Regions from separate parts of the Streptomyces sp. NPDC093111 genome, predicted to be linked through region 2. Evidence: riboswitches for the same ligand, from Rfam matches in the RefSeq annotation. Region 2 holds a riboswitch; each other region holds the start of a gene.

Region 1 (3,267 bases), on a different contig from region 2:
GCCGAGACCACCAGCGCCGCGAGGACGGTGGTGACCGGGACCGAGGCGACCAGACCGATCGAGCCGATCAGTGTGCGGACGATCTCCACGGCGACCAGCTCGCTGTTGGCCACCGTTCCCACGCTGCTCTGGGCGATCGAGAAGAGCAGCAGCAGCGGCAGGGCGGCGCCGGCGTACGCGAGGACCAGGGTGTTCACGACCGACGCGATGTGGTCGCGGCCGATCCTGATGCCGGCCCGGTAGAGCGCCCGCGGACCCATTCGGGGGTCGGCGTGGTGCAGCTCCCAGACCGCCGAGGTCTGGGTGACCGTCACGTCGTCGAGCACGCCGAGCGAACCGATGATGACGCTCGCCAGCAGCAGGCCCGACAGGTCGATGTTCGGGTACAGGCCGTGGATGAGGCCGGTGTTGTCGTCGGTGTTGCCGGTCAGCGAGGCCCAGCCGATGAAGAGCGAGCCGAAGAGGCCGATCAGCAGCAGCGAGACCAGCGTGCCGAGCACCGCCACCGAGGTCCGGGCGGACAGGCCGTGGCACATGTAGAGCGCGATGAGCATGATCGCGCTCGCTCCGACGATGGCGACCACCAGGGGATTGGAGCCCTGGAGGATCGCCGGCAGGATGAAGAAGGTCAGCACCAGGAAGCTCACGGCGAGCGCGATCAGCGCCATCACGCCGCGCATCCTGCCGACGGCCACCACCACCACCGCGAAGATGCCGGCGAGCACCGCCAGCGGCAGCTTCCGGTTCACGTCCGTGACGGAGTACTGGAGTTCGCGCGGTGCGTCGGGGGCGTACGCGACGACCACGCCCTGACCCTCGTGCAACTGCCGCGGGGCGTCCGGCTGCACGATCTCGGTGAAGGTCCGGCCCTGGTGCGGGCCCGAGGTGACCTCGATCGTCGCCTTCTCGCACTGCCGGGTGTCACTCCCCTGCTGCGTCGAGGCGTCGCCGGTCGGCGGGGGCTGCGCGACGTTCACGTCCGTGCAGGCGACCTGGTCGACGGCGACGACCCGGCCCTGCTCGGTCTGCCGGTCGAAGCCCACGCCGGTGCGCTCGTGCGCCGGGGCGCCGCCCGGCCACAGCACCGCGAGGCCGATCAGGACCGCGGCGCCGAAGGGGATCAGGACCGCGGCGATGACCTTGCGCAGATGACGCGAGACGGGTTCCGCCGGGCCGTGGCTGTGCGCGTGCGCGTGGCCGTGGCCTCCGCCGCCGTGGCCTCCGCCGTGCCCGCCGCCGTGGCCTCCGCCCCCTCCGTCCCCTCCATCGTCGTGGCCGTGTCCGCCATGGCCGTCGTGGCCACCGGAACCGTGCGGATCGGGGGTCTGCTGCGTGGAAGTCACCGAGCGATCATCGCAAGAACGCGGGGGACCCACTGTTCAGCACGCCAGGGAGGGCGCTAGCGTGGTGGCACCTTTGCACACGCGGGAGCTCGGAGCACCGGGCTGAGAGGGCGCTGATCACCGTACGGGCGTACTGGACGTACGTACGGGAGGAGGCTGCGCCGACCGCCGAACCTGTTACCGGGTAATGCCGGCGTAGGGAGATTCGGTCTCATGACCATTCAGGATGCACGCACGCCTGCCTCCGACCAGAACGGCCCGCAGGAGCGCACGCCGGGCTGGCACAAGGGATACGTCGAGGGCTCCCGCCCCGACCTCCGGGTGCCCGTCCGTCAGGTGCACCTCACCAACGGCAAGGACGTGACGCTGTACGACACGTCCGGCCCGTACACCGACCCCACCGTCGAGACCGACGTCCGGCGCGGCCTGGCGCCGCTGCGCGAGAACTGGATCATCGCGCGCGGGGACACCGAGGAGTACGCGGGCCGCCCGGTCCGCCCCGAGGACGACGGCATCAAGCACACCTCGCCGCGCGGCGGCGGGCTCAAGAACCTCGACGCCGTCTTCCCCGGCCGGCCGCGGCTGCCCCGCCGGGGCCGGGACGGCCAGCCGGTGACGCAGCTCGCGTACGCCCGCCGGGGCGAGATCACCCCGGAGATGGAGTACGTCGCGATCCGCGAGAACGTCTCCCCGGAGGTCGTGCGCGAGGAGATCGCCGCGGGCCGCGCGGTGCTCCCGGCGAACGTCAACCACCCGGAGATCGAGCCGATGATCATCGGCAAGCGGTTCCTGGTGAAGGTCAACGCCAACATCGGCAACTCCGCGGTCACCTCCTCCATCGAGGAGGAGGTGGAGAAGATGACCTGGGCGACGAAGTGGGGCGCCGACACGGTCATGGACCTCTCCACCGGCCGCAACATCCACACCACCCGCGAGTGGGTGCTGCGCAACTCCCCCGTGCCGATCGGCACCGTGCCGCTCTACCAGGCGCTGGAGAAGGTCGACGGCAGGGCCGAGGACCTGACCTGGGAGATCTACAAGGACACGGTCATCGAGCAGGCCGAGCAGGGCGTCGACTACATGACGGTGCACGCCGGCGTGCTGCTGCCGTACGTGCCGCTGACCGCCCGCCGCAAGACGGGCATCGTCTCGCGCGGCGGCTCGATCATGGCCGCCTGGTGCCTCGCGCACCACAAGGAGAACTTCCTCTACACGAACTTCGAGGAGCTCTGCGAGATCCTCGCGGCGTACGACGTCACGTACTCGCTCGGCGACGGCCTGCGGCCCGGCTCGATCGCGGACGCCAACGACGCCGCGCAGTTCGCCGAGCTGAAGACCCTCGGTGAGCTCAACACGATCGCCAAGCGCCACCACGTGCAGACCATGATCGAGGGCCCGGGCCACGTCCCGATGCACAAGATCAAGGAGAACATCGACCTCCAGCAGGAGATCTGCGAGGAGGCGCCGTTCTACACGCTCGGCCCGCTCACCACTGATGTGGCGCCCGCCTACGACCACATCACCTCGGGCATCGGCGCGGCGATGATCGCCTGGTGGGGCACGGCGATGCTCTGCTACGTGACGCCGAAGGAGCACCTGGGCCTGCCCAACAAGGACGACGTGAAGACCGGCGTCATCACCTACAAGATCGCGGCCCACGCGGCGGACCTCGCCAAGGGGCACCCGGGCGCGCAGGAGTGGGACGACGCCCTGTCGGACGCGCGCTTCGAGTTCCGCTGGGAGGACCAGTTCAACCTGGCCCTCGACCCGGACACCGCGCGCGAGTTCCACGACGAGACGCTGCCGGCGGAGCCCGCGAAGACGGCGCACTTCTGCTCCATGTGCGGGCCGAAGTTCTGCTCGATGAAGATCTCCCAGGACATCCGGCGCGAGCACGGCGGCGACCTGAAGGCGGACGAGATCG
Region 2 (3,267 bases):
TACTGGGTCAGACGGCGAGCGCCTGGGCGCGGCGCTTCACCTCCGTGCCGCGATTCTCACTCAGGGCCTGCGCGGGGGTGCCGGGCAGGCTCGGGTCCGGGGTGAAGAGCCACTCCAGCATCTCTCGGTCGCTGAAGCCGTCGTCCCGCAGGAGCGTCAGGGTGCCGACGAGGCCCTTGACGACCTTGTCGCCGTCGATGAAGGCGGCGGGCACCTGGAGCACGTTGCGCTCGCCGCGGCGGACGGCGATCAGCTGGCCCTCGTTGACCAGCTGGCGCACACGCGTCACCTCGACATCGAGCATTTCCGCGATGTCGGGGAGGAAGAGCCAGGCGGGGACGAGTGCATCGGTCTTTGCGTCGATCTCGGTCACGGGACAAGCGTGCCATCCCGGACTGACAGCCGGTAGTCGGGCCTACCTGACTGCCGCCTTCAGGGGGACGGAGGGGTCGGCCGCCTTGGCCGGGTCGAGGGGGGTGCGGCGTTCGATCAGCCGGCGCCCCTGGGCGAGGTCGCGGGGGCGGCTGACGGTCAGCAGGGCGACGGGCACCTCGTCCTGGAGCCAGAGCACGGTCCAGGACCCGTCGGCCGGGTCGCCGCGCCACAGGAGGGTGTCGGCGGCGGCGTGGTGGCCGGCGTACTGGACGAAGCGGCCGAACTGCTCGGACCAGAAGTAGGGCACCGGGTCGTACGGCGCGGGCTCCCCGGCGACCCGGCCCAGGATGTCGGCGGCGACCGTGCGCGGCCCCTGGAGGGCGTTGTCCCAGTGGTGGACGAGGAGCCGCTCGCCGTAGCGGGCGGAGGGGAAGGAGGCGCAGTCGCCGACCGCGTACACGTCGGGCAGGGAGCTGCGCAGCCGGTCGTCGGCGGTGACGGCGCCGCTCGGGTCGAGGGCGATGCCGGAGCCTTCGAGCCAGCCGGTGGCGGGGCGGGCGCCGATGCCGACGACGACGGCGTCGGCGGGCAGCTCGGCCCGTTCGCCGGAGCGGTCGGCGCCCTCGGCGAGGACCACCCGCCCCTTCTCGACGCCCGCCACGCGCGCGTTGAGCCGCAGTTCGGCGCCGTTCTCGGCGTACCAGGCGGTCATGGGGGCGGTGACCTCGGCGGGCAGGGCGCCGGCGAGGGGGCGGTCGGCGGCCTCGACGACGGTGACGGCGCAGCCGGCCGCGCGGGCGGCGGTGGCGAACTCGGCGCCGATCCAGCCGGCGCCGACGACCACGACGTCGTGGCGGCCCTCCAGGACGCCGCCCAGCCGGATGGCGTCGTCGAGGGTGCGCAGCAGGTGGACGCCGGGCACCCCCTCGGTGCCGGGCAGGGTGAGCGGGTGGGCGCCGGTCGCGAGGACCAGCGTGTCGTACGCGACGGGGCCGGCCTCGGTGTCGATCTCGTGGTCGGCGGGGCGCAGCCGGGTGACGTCGACGCCGAGGCGCAGGGTGATGCCGAGGGACTCGAAGTCGATGTCGAAGGCGGAGCCCTCGGCCGTGCCGAGGAGGACCGCCTTGGAGAGCGGGGGCCGGTCGTAGGGCTGGTGGGGTTCGGCGCCGATGAGGGTCACGGGTCCGGTGAAGCCCTGTTCGCGCAGGGCGACGGCGGTCTGGACGCCCGCCATTCCGGCGCCGACGATCACGACGTTCCGTTCGGTGGGCCGCTGGGTCTGCTTCTGCTCGCTCACCCGCCCACCTTACGCATCTGACGGACCGTCAGGAAGGGAGGGGCCTGCGGCGGGCCGCGCCCTGCGGCTAGTGTGGCGGCCGTAAAGCACTCGCGGGAGCCCGGACGCACCGGGCTGAGAGGGAGGCTGTCCGGCCTCCGACCGTACGAACCTGATCCGGGTCATGCCGGCGAAGGGAGGGGCTGGACGCCCATGTCGCGTACACGCGGTACCTCCGACGTCCTCGTCATCGGGGGCGGCATCATCGGCCTGGTCACGGCCTGGCGGGCCGCCCAGTGCGGCCTGCGCACCGCCGTGGCCGACCCCGAACCGGGCGGCGGCGCCGCCCGGGTGGCGGCGGGCATGCTGGCCGCCGTCACCGAACTGCACTTCGGCGAGGAGACCCTGCTCGGGCTCAACCTCGACTCCGCCCGCCGCTACCCCGCGTTCGTCGCCGAACTCGCCGAGGCCACCGGCCACGACGTCGGCTACCGCGCCTGCGGCACCCTCGCCGTCGCCCTCGACGCCGACGACCGGGCCCATCTGCGCGAGCTGCACGCCCTGCAGACCCGCTGCGGGCTCGCCTCGGAGTGGCTGAACGGGCGCGAGTGCCGCCGCCTGGAGCCGATGCTGGCCCCGGGCGTCCGGGGCGGGCTGCGGGTGGACGGCGACCACCAGGTCGATCCGCGGCGGCTCGCCGACGCGCTGCTCGTGGCCTGCGAGCGGGCCGGGGTGGTGTTCCACCGGACGCTCGTCGAGCGGCTCACGGTCGTCGGGGACCGGGCCCGCGGCGCCGTCCTCGCCGGCGGCGAGGAGCTGGCGGCGGACCAGGTGGTGCTGGCGGCCGGCAGCCTGAGCGGCCGGCTGGCCGGCGTGCCGGAGCGGGTGCTGCCGCCGGTCCGGCCGGTGAAGGGGCAGGTGCTGCGGCTGCGGGTGCCGCCCGCGTACGCGCCGTTCCTGTCCCGCACCGTCCGCGCGGTCGTCCGCGGCAGCCACGTCTACCTGGTGCCGCGCGAGAACGGCGAGCTGGTGGTCGGCGCGACCAGCGAGGAACTCGGCTGGGACACCACCGTCACCGCGGGCGGCGTGTACGAGCTGCTGCGCGACGCGCACGAGCTGGTGCCCGGCATCACCGAGCTGCCGCTCACCGAGACCCGCGCCGGACTGCGGCCCGCCTCCCCCGACAACGCGCCGCTGCTCGGCCCGAGCGCGCTGCCCGGCCTGCACCTGGCCACCGGCCACTACCGCAACGGGGTGCTGCTGACCCCCGTCACCGGCGACGTCATGGCCGAGGCCCTGACCACCGGGGCGCTGCCCGACGAGGCCCGCCCCTTCACCGCCCGCCGCTTCTCCCCCGCACACCTGGAGCACGCGTGAACGTGTCCGTGAACGGAGAGCCCCGCGAGCTCGCGGATCCCCTCTCCCTCGACGCCCTCGTCGCGACCCTCACCGTCGCCCCCGCCGGGGTGGCCGCCGCCGTCAACGAGGCGGTCGTGCCGCGCAGCCAGTGGGCCGCGACCCTGCTCGGCGACGGCGACCGGGTCGAGGTCCTCACCGCCGTCCAGGGGGGCTGAGCCGTGTCCGACGACGTCTTCGCGCTCGGCGACACCGAGTTC
Region 3 (3,267 bases), on a different contig from region 2:
GCCGCCCGCCTCGACGGCCTCCGCGCCGCCCTCGCGATCCTCGCCGCGGCCTCCGCCGTCGCCCTCTTCTTCACCTCGGGCATCCCCCGGACCCAGCCGGGCGCACCCGCGCCGTGAGGGAGGGGTGACGCCCGGGACGCCCGGGGTCCGGCGGGCAACGGCCCGGAACGGCCGGGAACGGGCGCACCGGTCCGCGTCTGCGACACTGGTAGGACCATGCCCAAGCCCGGAGAACTCACTTTCGTCGCCCCGCGCGGAGCCAAGCAGCCCCCGCGGCACCTCGCCGACCTCACGCCCGCCGAGCGCAAGGAGGCGGTCGCCGCGATCGGCGAGAAGCCGTTTCGCGCCAAGCAGCTGTCCACGCACTACTTCGCGCGCTACGCGCACGACCCGGCGGAGTGGACCGACATCCCCGCCGCGTCGCGCGAGAAGCTGGCGGGGGAGCTGCTGCCCGATCTGATGTCGGTGGTGCGGCACATCTCGTGCGACGACGACACCACCCGTAAGACGCTGTGGCGGCTGCACGACGGCACGCTCGTCGAGTCGGTGCTCATGCGCTACCCGGACCGGGTGACCATGTGCATCTCCTCGCAGGCCGGCTGCGGGATGAACTGCCCGTTCTGCGCCACCGGCCAGGCGGGGCTCGACCGCAACCTGTCCACGGCCGAGATCGTGCACCAGATCGTCGACGGCATGCGCGCCCTGCGCGACGGCGAGGTCCCAGGCGGGCCGGCCCGGCTGTCCAACATCGTCTTCATGGGCATGGGCGAGCCGCTCGCCAACTACAAGCGGGTCGTCGGTGCCGTCCGCCGGCTCACCGACCCCGAGCCGGACGGCCTCGGCCTGTCCCAGCGCGGCATCACCGTCTCCACCGTCGGGCTCGTCCCGGCGATGCTGCGGTTCGCCGACGAGGGCTTCAAGTGCCGCCTCGCGGTCTCGCTGCACGCCCCCGACGACGAGCTGCGCGACACCCTGGTGCCCGTGAACACCCGGTGGAAGGTCCGCGAGGTCCTCGACGCCGCCTGGGAGTACGCGGAGAAGTCCGGGCGCCGCGTCTCCATCGAGTACGCCCTGATCCGGGACATCAACGACCAGGCCTGGCGCGGCGACCTCCTCGGCAAGCTGCTCAAGGGCAAGCGGGTGCACGTCAACCTGATCCCGCTGAACCCGACGCCCGGCTCGAAGTGGACCGCCTCCCGTCCCGAGGACGAGAAGGCGTTCGTCGAGGCCATCGCCCGCCACGGCGTGCCCGTCACCGTCCGCGACACCCGCGGTCAGGAGATCGACGGTGCCTGTGGACAGCTGGCCGCCGCCGAACGCTGACCTTGTACTCTGAGCTCGAACACATCTTCATATTCCGACAGGGGAGCGCCACAGCGCTGAGAGTGCGGTGACCGTCAGACCGCAGACCCTCTGAACCTCGCCCAGGTCATTCTGGGTAGGAAGTTCGGTCGTAACTCGAGCTGTTGCGCCCTGCCCGCGTCCGGTTTCCCCGGGCGCGGGCGGGGCCGCGTCTCTTCCTGGACACCCCCAGGAGGACCACCACGTGAACACCACGAAGGCCGCCGCCGTCGCGCTCGCCGCGGCGCTCGGCGTCACCACCCTCGCCGCCTGCGGCGGCGGGGACGGCGGCAAGGACAAGGCCACCGGCACGCCCGCGCCGAAGACCGTCACCCTCGTCAGCCACGACTCCTTCAACGCCTCCAAGGAGGTGCTGGCGGAGTTCACCCGGCAGACCGGTTTCACGGTCAAGGTCCTCAAGAGCGGCGACGCCGGCGAGGCCGTCAACAAGGAGATCCTGACCAAGGGCTCCCCCCAGGGCGACGTCTTCTTCGGCGTCGACAACACCCTGCTCTCCCGCGCCCTCGACAACGGCATCTTCACGTCGTACGAGGCGAAGGGCCTGAACCGGATCCCCGCCGCGCTCCAGCTCGACAAGGAGCACCGGGTCACCCCGATCGACTCCGGCGACATCTGCGTCAACTACGACAAGCAGTACTTCGCCGACAAGAAGCTGGCGCCGCCGCAGTCCTTCGACGACCTGGCCAAGCCTGCGTACAAGGACCTCCTCGTCGTCGAGAACCCCGAGCGCTCCTCCCCGGGCCTCGGCTTCCTCCTCGGCACCGCCGCGAAGTACGGCGACGGCGGCTGGCAGGACTACTGGAAGAAGCTCAAGGCCAACGGCGTGAAGACCGTCGACAGCTGGGAGCTCGCCTACAACCAGGAGTTCTCCGGCTCCGCCGGCGGCAAGAAGGCCAAGGGCGACCGTCCGCTCGTCGTCTCCTACGCCTCCAGCCCGCCGGTCGAGGTGCTCTACTCCGAGCCCCAGCCGAAGGTGGCGCCCACCGGTGTCTCCACCGGCACCTGCTTCCGGCAGACCGAGTTCGCGGGCCTGCTGAACGGGGCGAAGAACCCCGAGGGCGGCAAGGCGCTGATCGACTTCCTGATCTCCAAGAAGTTCCAGGACGACATGCCGCTCCAGATGTTCGTCAACCCCGTCACCGACGACGCAACCCTCCCCGAGCTGTTCACCAAGCACGGCGTGGTCGTCGACAAGCCGGAGACCATGGCGCCCGACAAGATCGCCGCCAACCGTGACCAGTGGATCCAGCAGTGGACCTCGCTCGTCGTGAAGTAGCCCGCCCGGGCCGTACGGGGAACGCGGCGCGGCTGGCCCTCATGGTGCTGCCCGTCGCGTTCTTCGCGGTCTTCTTCGCCTGGCCCGTCGTCTCGATCGTCGAGCGCGGGCTCAGGCCGGACGGGCACTGGGAGCTCGGCCGCTTCGCCCAGACGCTGAGCAGCCCGGAGATCCTCGACGTCCTGTGGTTCACGCTGTGGCAGGCGCTCGCCTCCACCGCGCTCACCCTGCTCGTCGCCCTGCCCGGCGCGTACGTCTTCGCCCGTTTCGACTTCCCCGGCAAGGGGCTGCTGCGGGCCGTCGTCACCGTGCCCTTCGTGCTGCCCACCGTCATGGTCGGCACCGCGTTCCTCGCCCTGCTGGGCCGCCGCGGACTGCTCGACGAGCTGTGGGGCGTCCGCCTCGACACCACCGTCTGGGCCATCCTCATCGCCCACGTCTTCTTCAACTACGCCGTCGTCGTCCGTACCGTCGGCGGTCTCTGGTCCCAGCTCGACCCCCGCCAGGAAGAGGCCGCCCGGGTGCTCGGCGCCTCCCGCTGGCGGGCCTGGCGCACGGTGACCCTGCCGGCCCTCGGGCCGTCCGTCGCCGCCGCCGCGCTCATGGTGTTCCTGTTCACCGCGAGCTCC

What was found. A riboswitch is a leader RNA that binds a small molecule or an ion and turns the genes downstream of it on or off. The one in region 2 is predicted to bind thiamine pyrophosphate.
Region 1: another riboswitch for thiamine pyrophosphate. It lies ahead of thiC (phosphomethylpyrimidine synthase ThiC); the one in region 2 lies ahead of thiO (glycine oxidase ThiO).
Region 3: another riboswitch for thiamine pyrophosphate. It lies ahead of AB0Q96_RS34115 (thiamine ABC transporter substrate-binding protein); the one in region 2 lies ahead of thiO (glycine oxidase ThiO).

The regions. Positions count from the first base shown of each region.
Region 1 covers NZ_JBFBNW010000025.1:26,413-29,679, forward strand. The annotation lists gene AB0Q96_RS33455 (YibE/F family protein) at 1-1,343, opposite strand, end outside; TPP riboswitch at 1,415-1,562, shown strand; gene thiC (phosphomethylpyrimidine synthase ThiC) at 1,557-3,267, shown strand, end outside.
Region 2 covers NZ_JBFBNW010000003.1:344,222-347,488, forward strand. The annotation lists gene AB0Q96_RS06370 (Rv2175c family DNA-binding protein) at 8-373, opposite strand; gene AB0Q96_RS06375 (FAD-dependent oxidoreductase) at 416-1,672, opposite strand; TPP riboswitch at 1,755-1,867, shown strand; gene thiO (glycine oxidase ThiO) at 1,865-3,028, shown strand; gene thiS (sulfur carrier protein ThiS) at 3,025-3,225, shown strand; gene AB0Q96_RS06390 (thiazole synthase) at 3,229-3,267, shown strand, end outside.
Region 3 covers NZ_JBFBNW010000026.1:59,793-63,059, reverse strand. The annotation lists gene AB0Q96_RS34125 (MFS transporter) at 1-117, shown strand, start outside; gene rlmN (23S rRNA (adenine(2503)-C(2))-methyltransferase RlmN) at 217-1,323, shown strand; TPP riboswitch at 1,353-1,463, shown strand; gene AB0Q96_RS34115 (thiamine ABC transporter substrate-binding protein) at 1,547-2,638, shown strand; gene AB0Q96_RS34110 (iron ABC transporter permease) at 2,680-3,267, shown strand, end outside.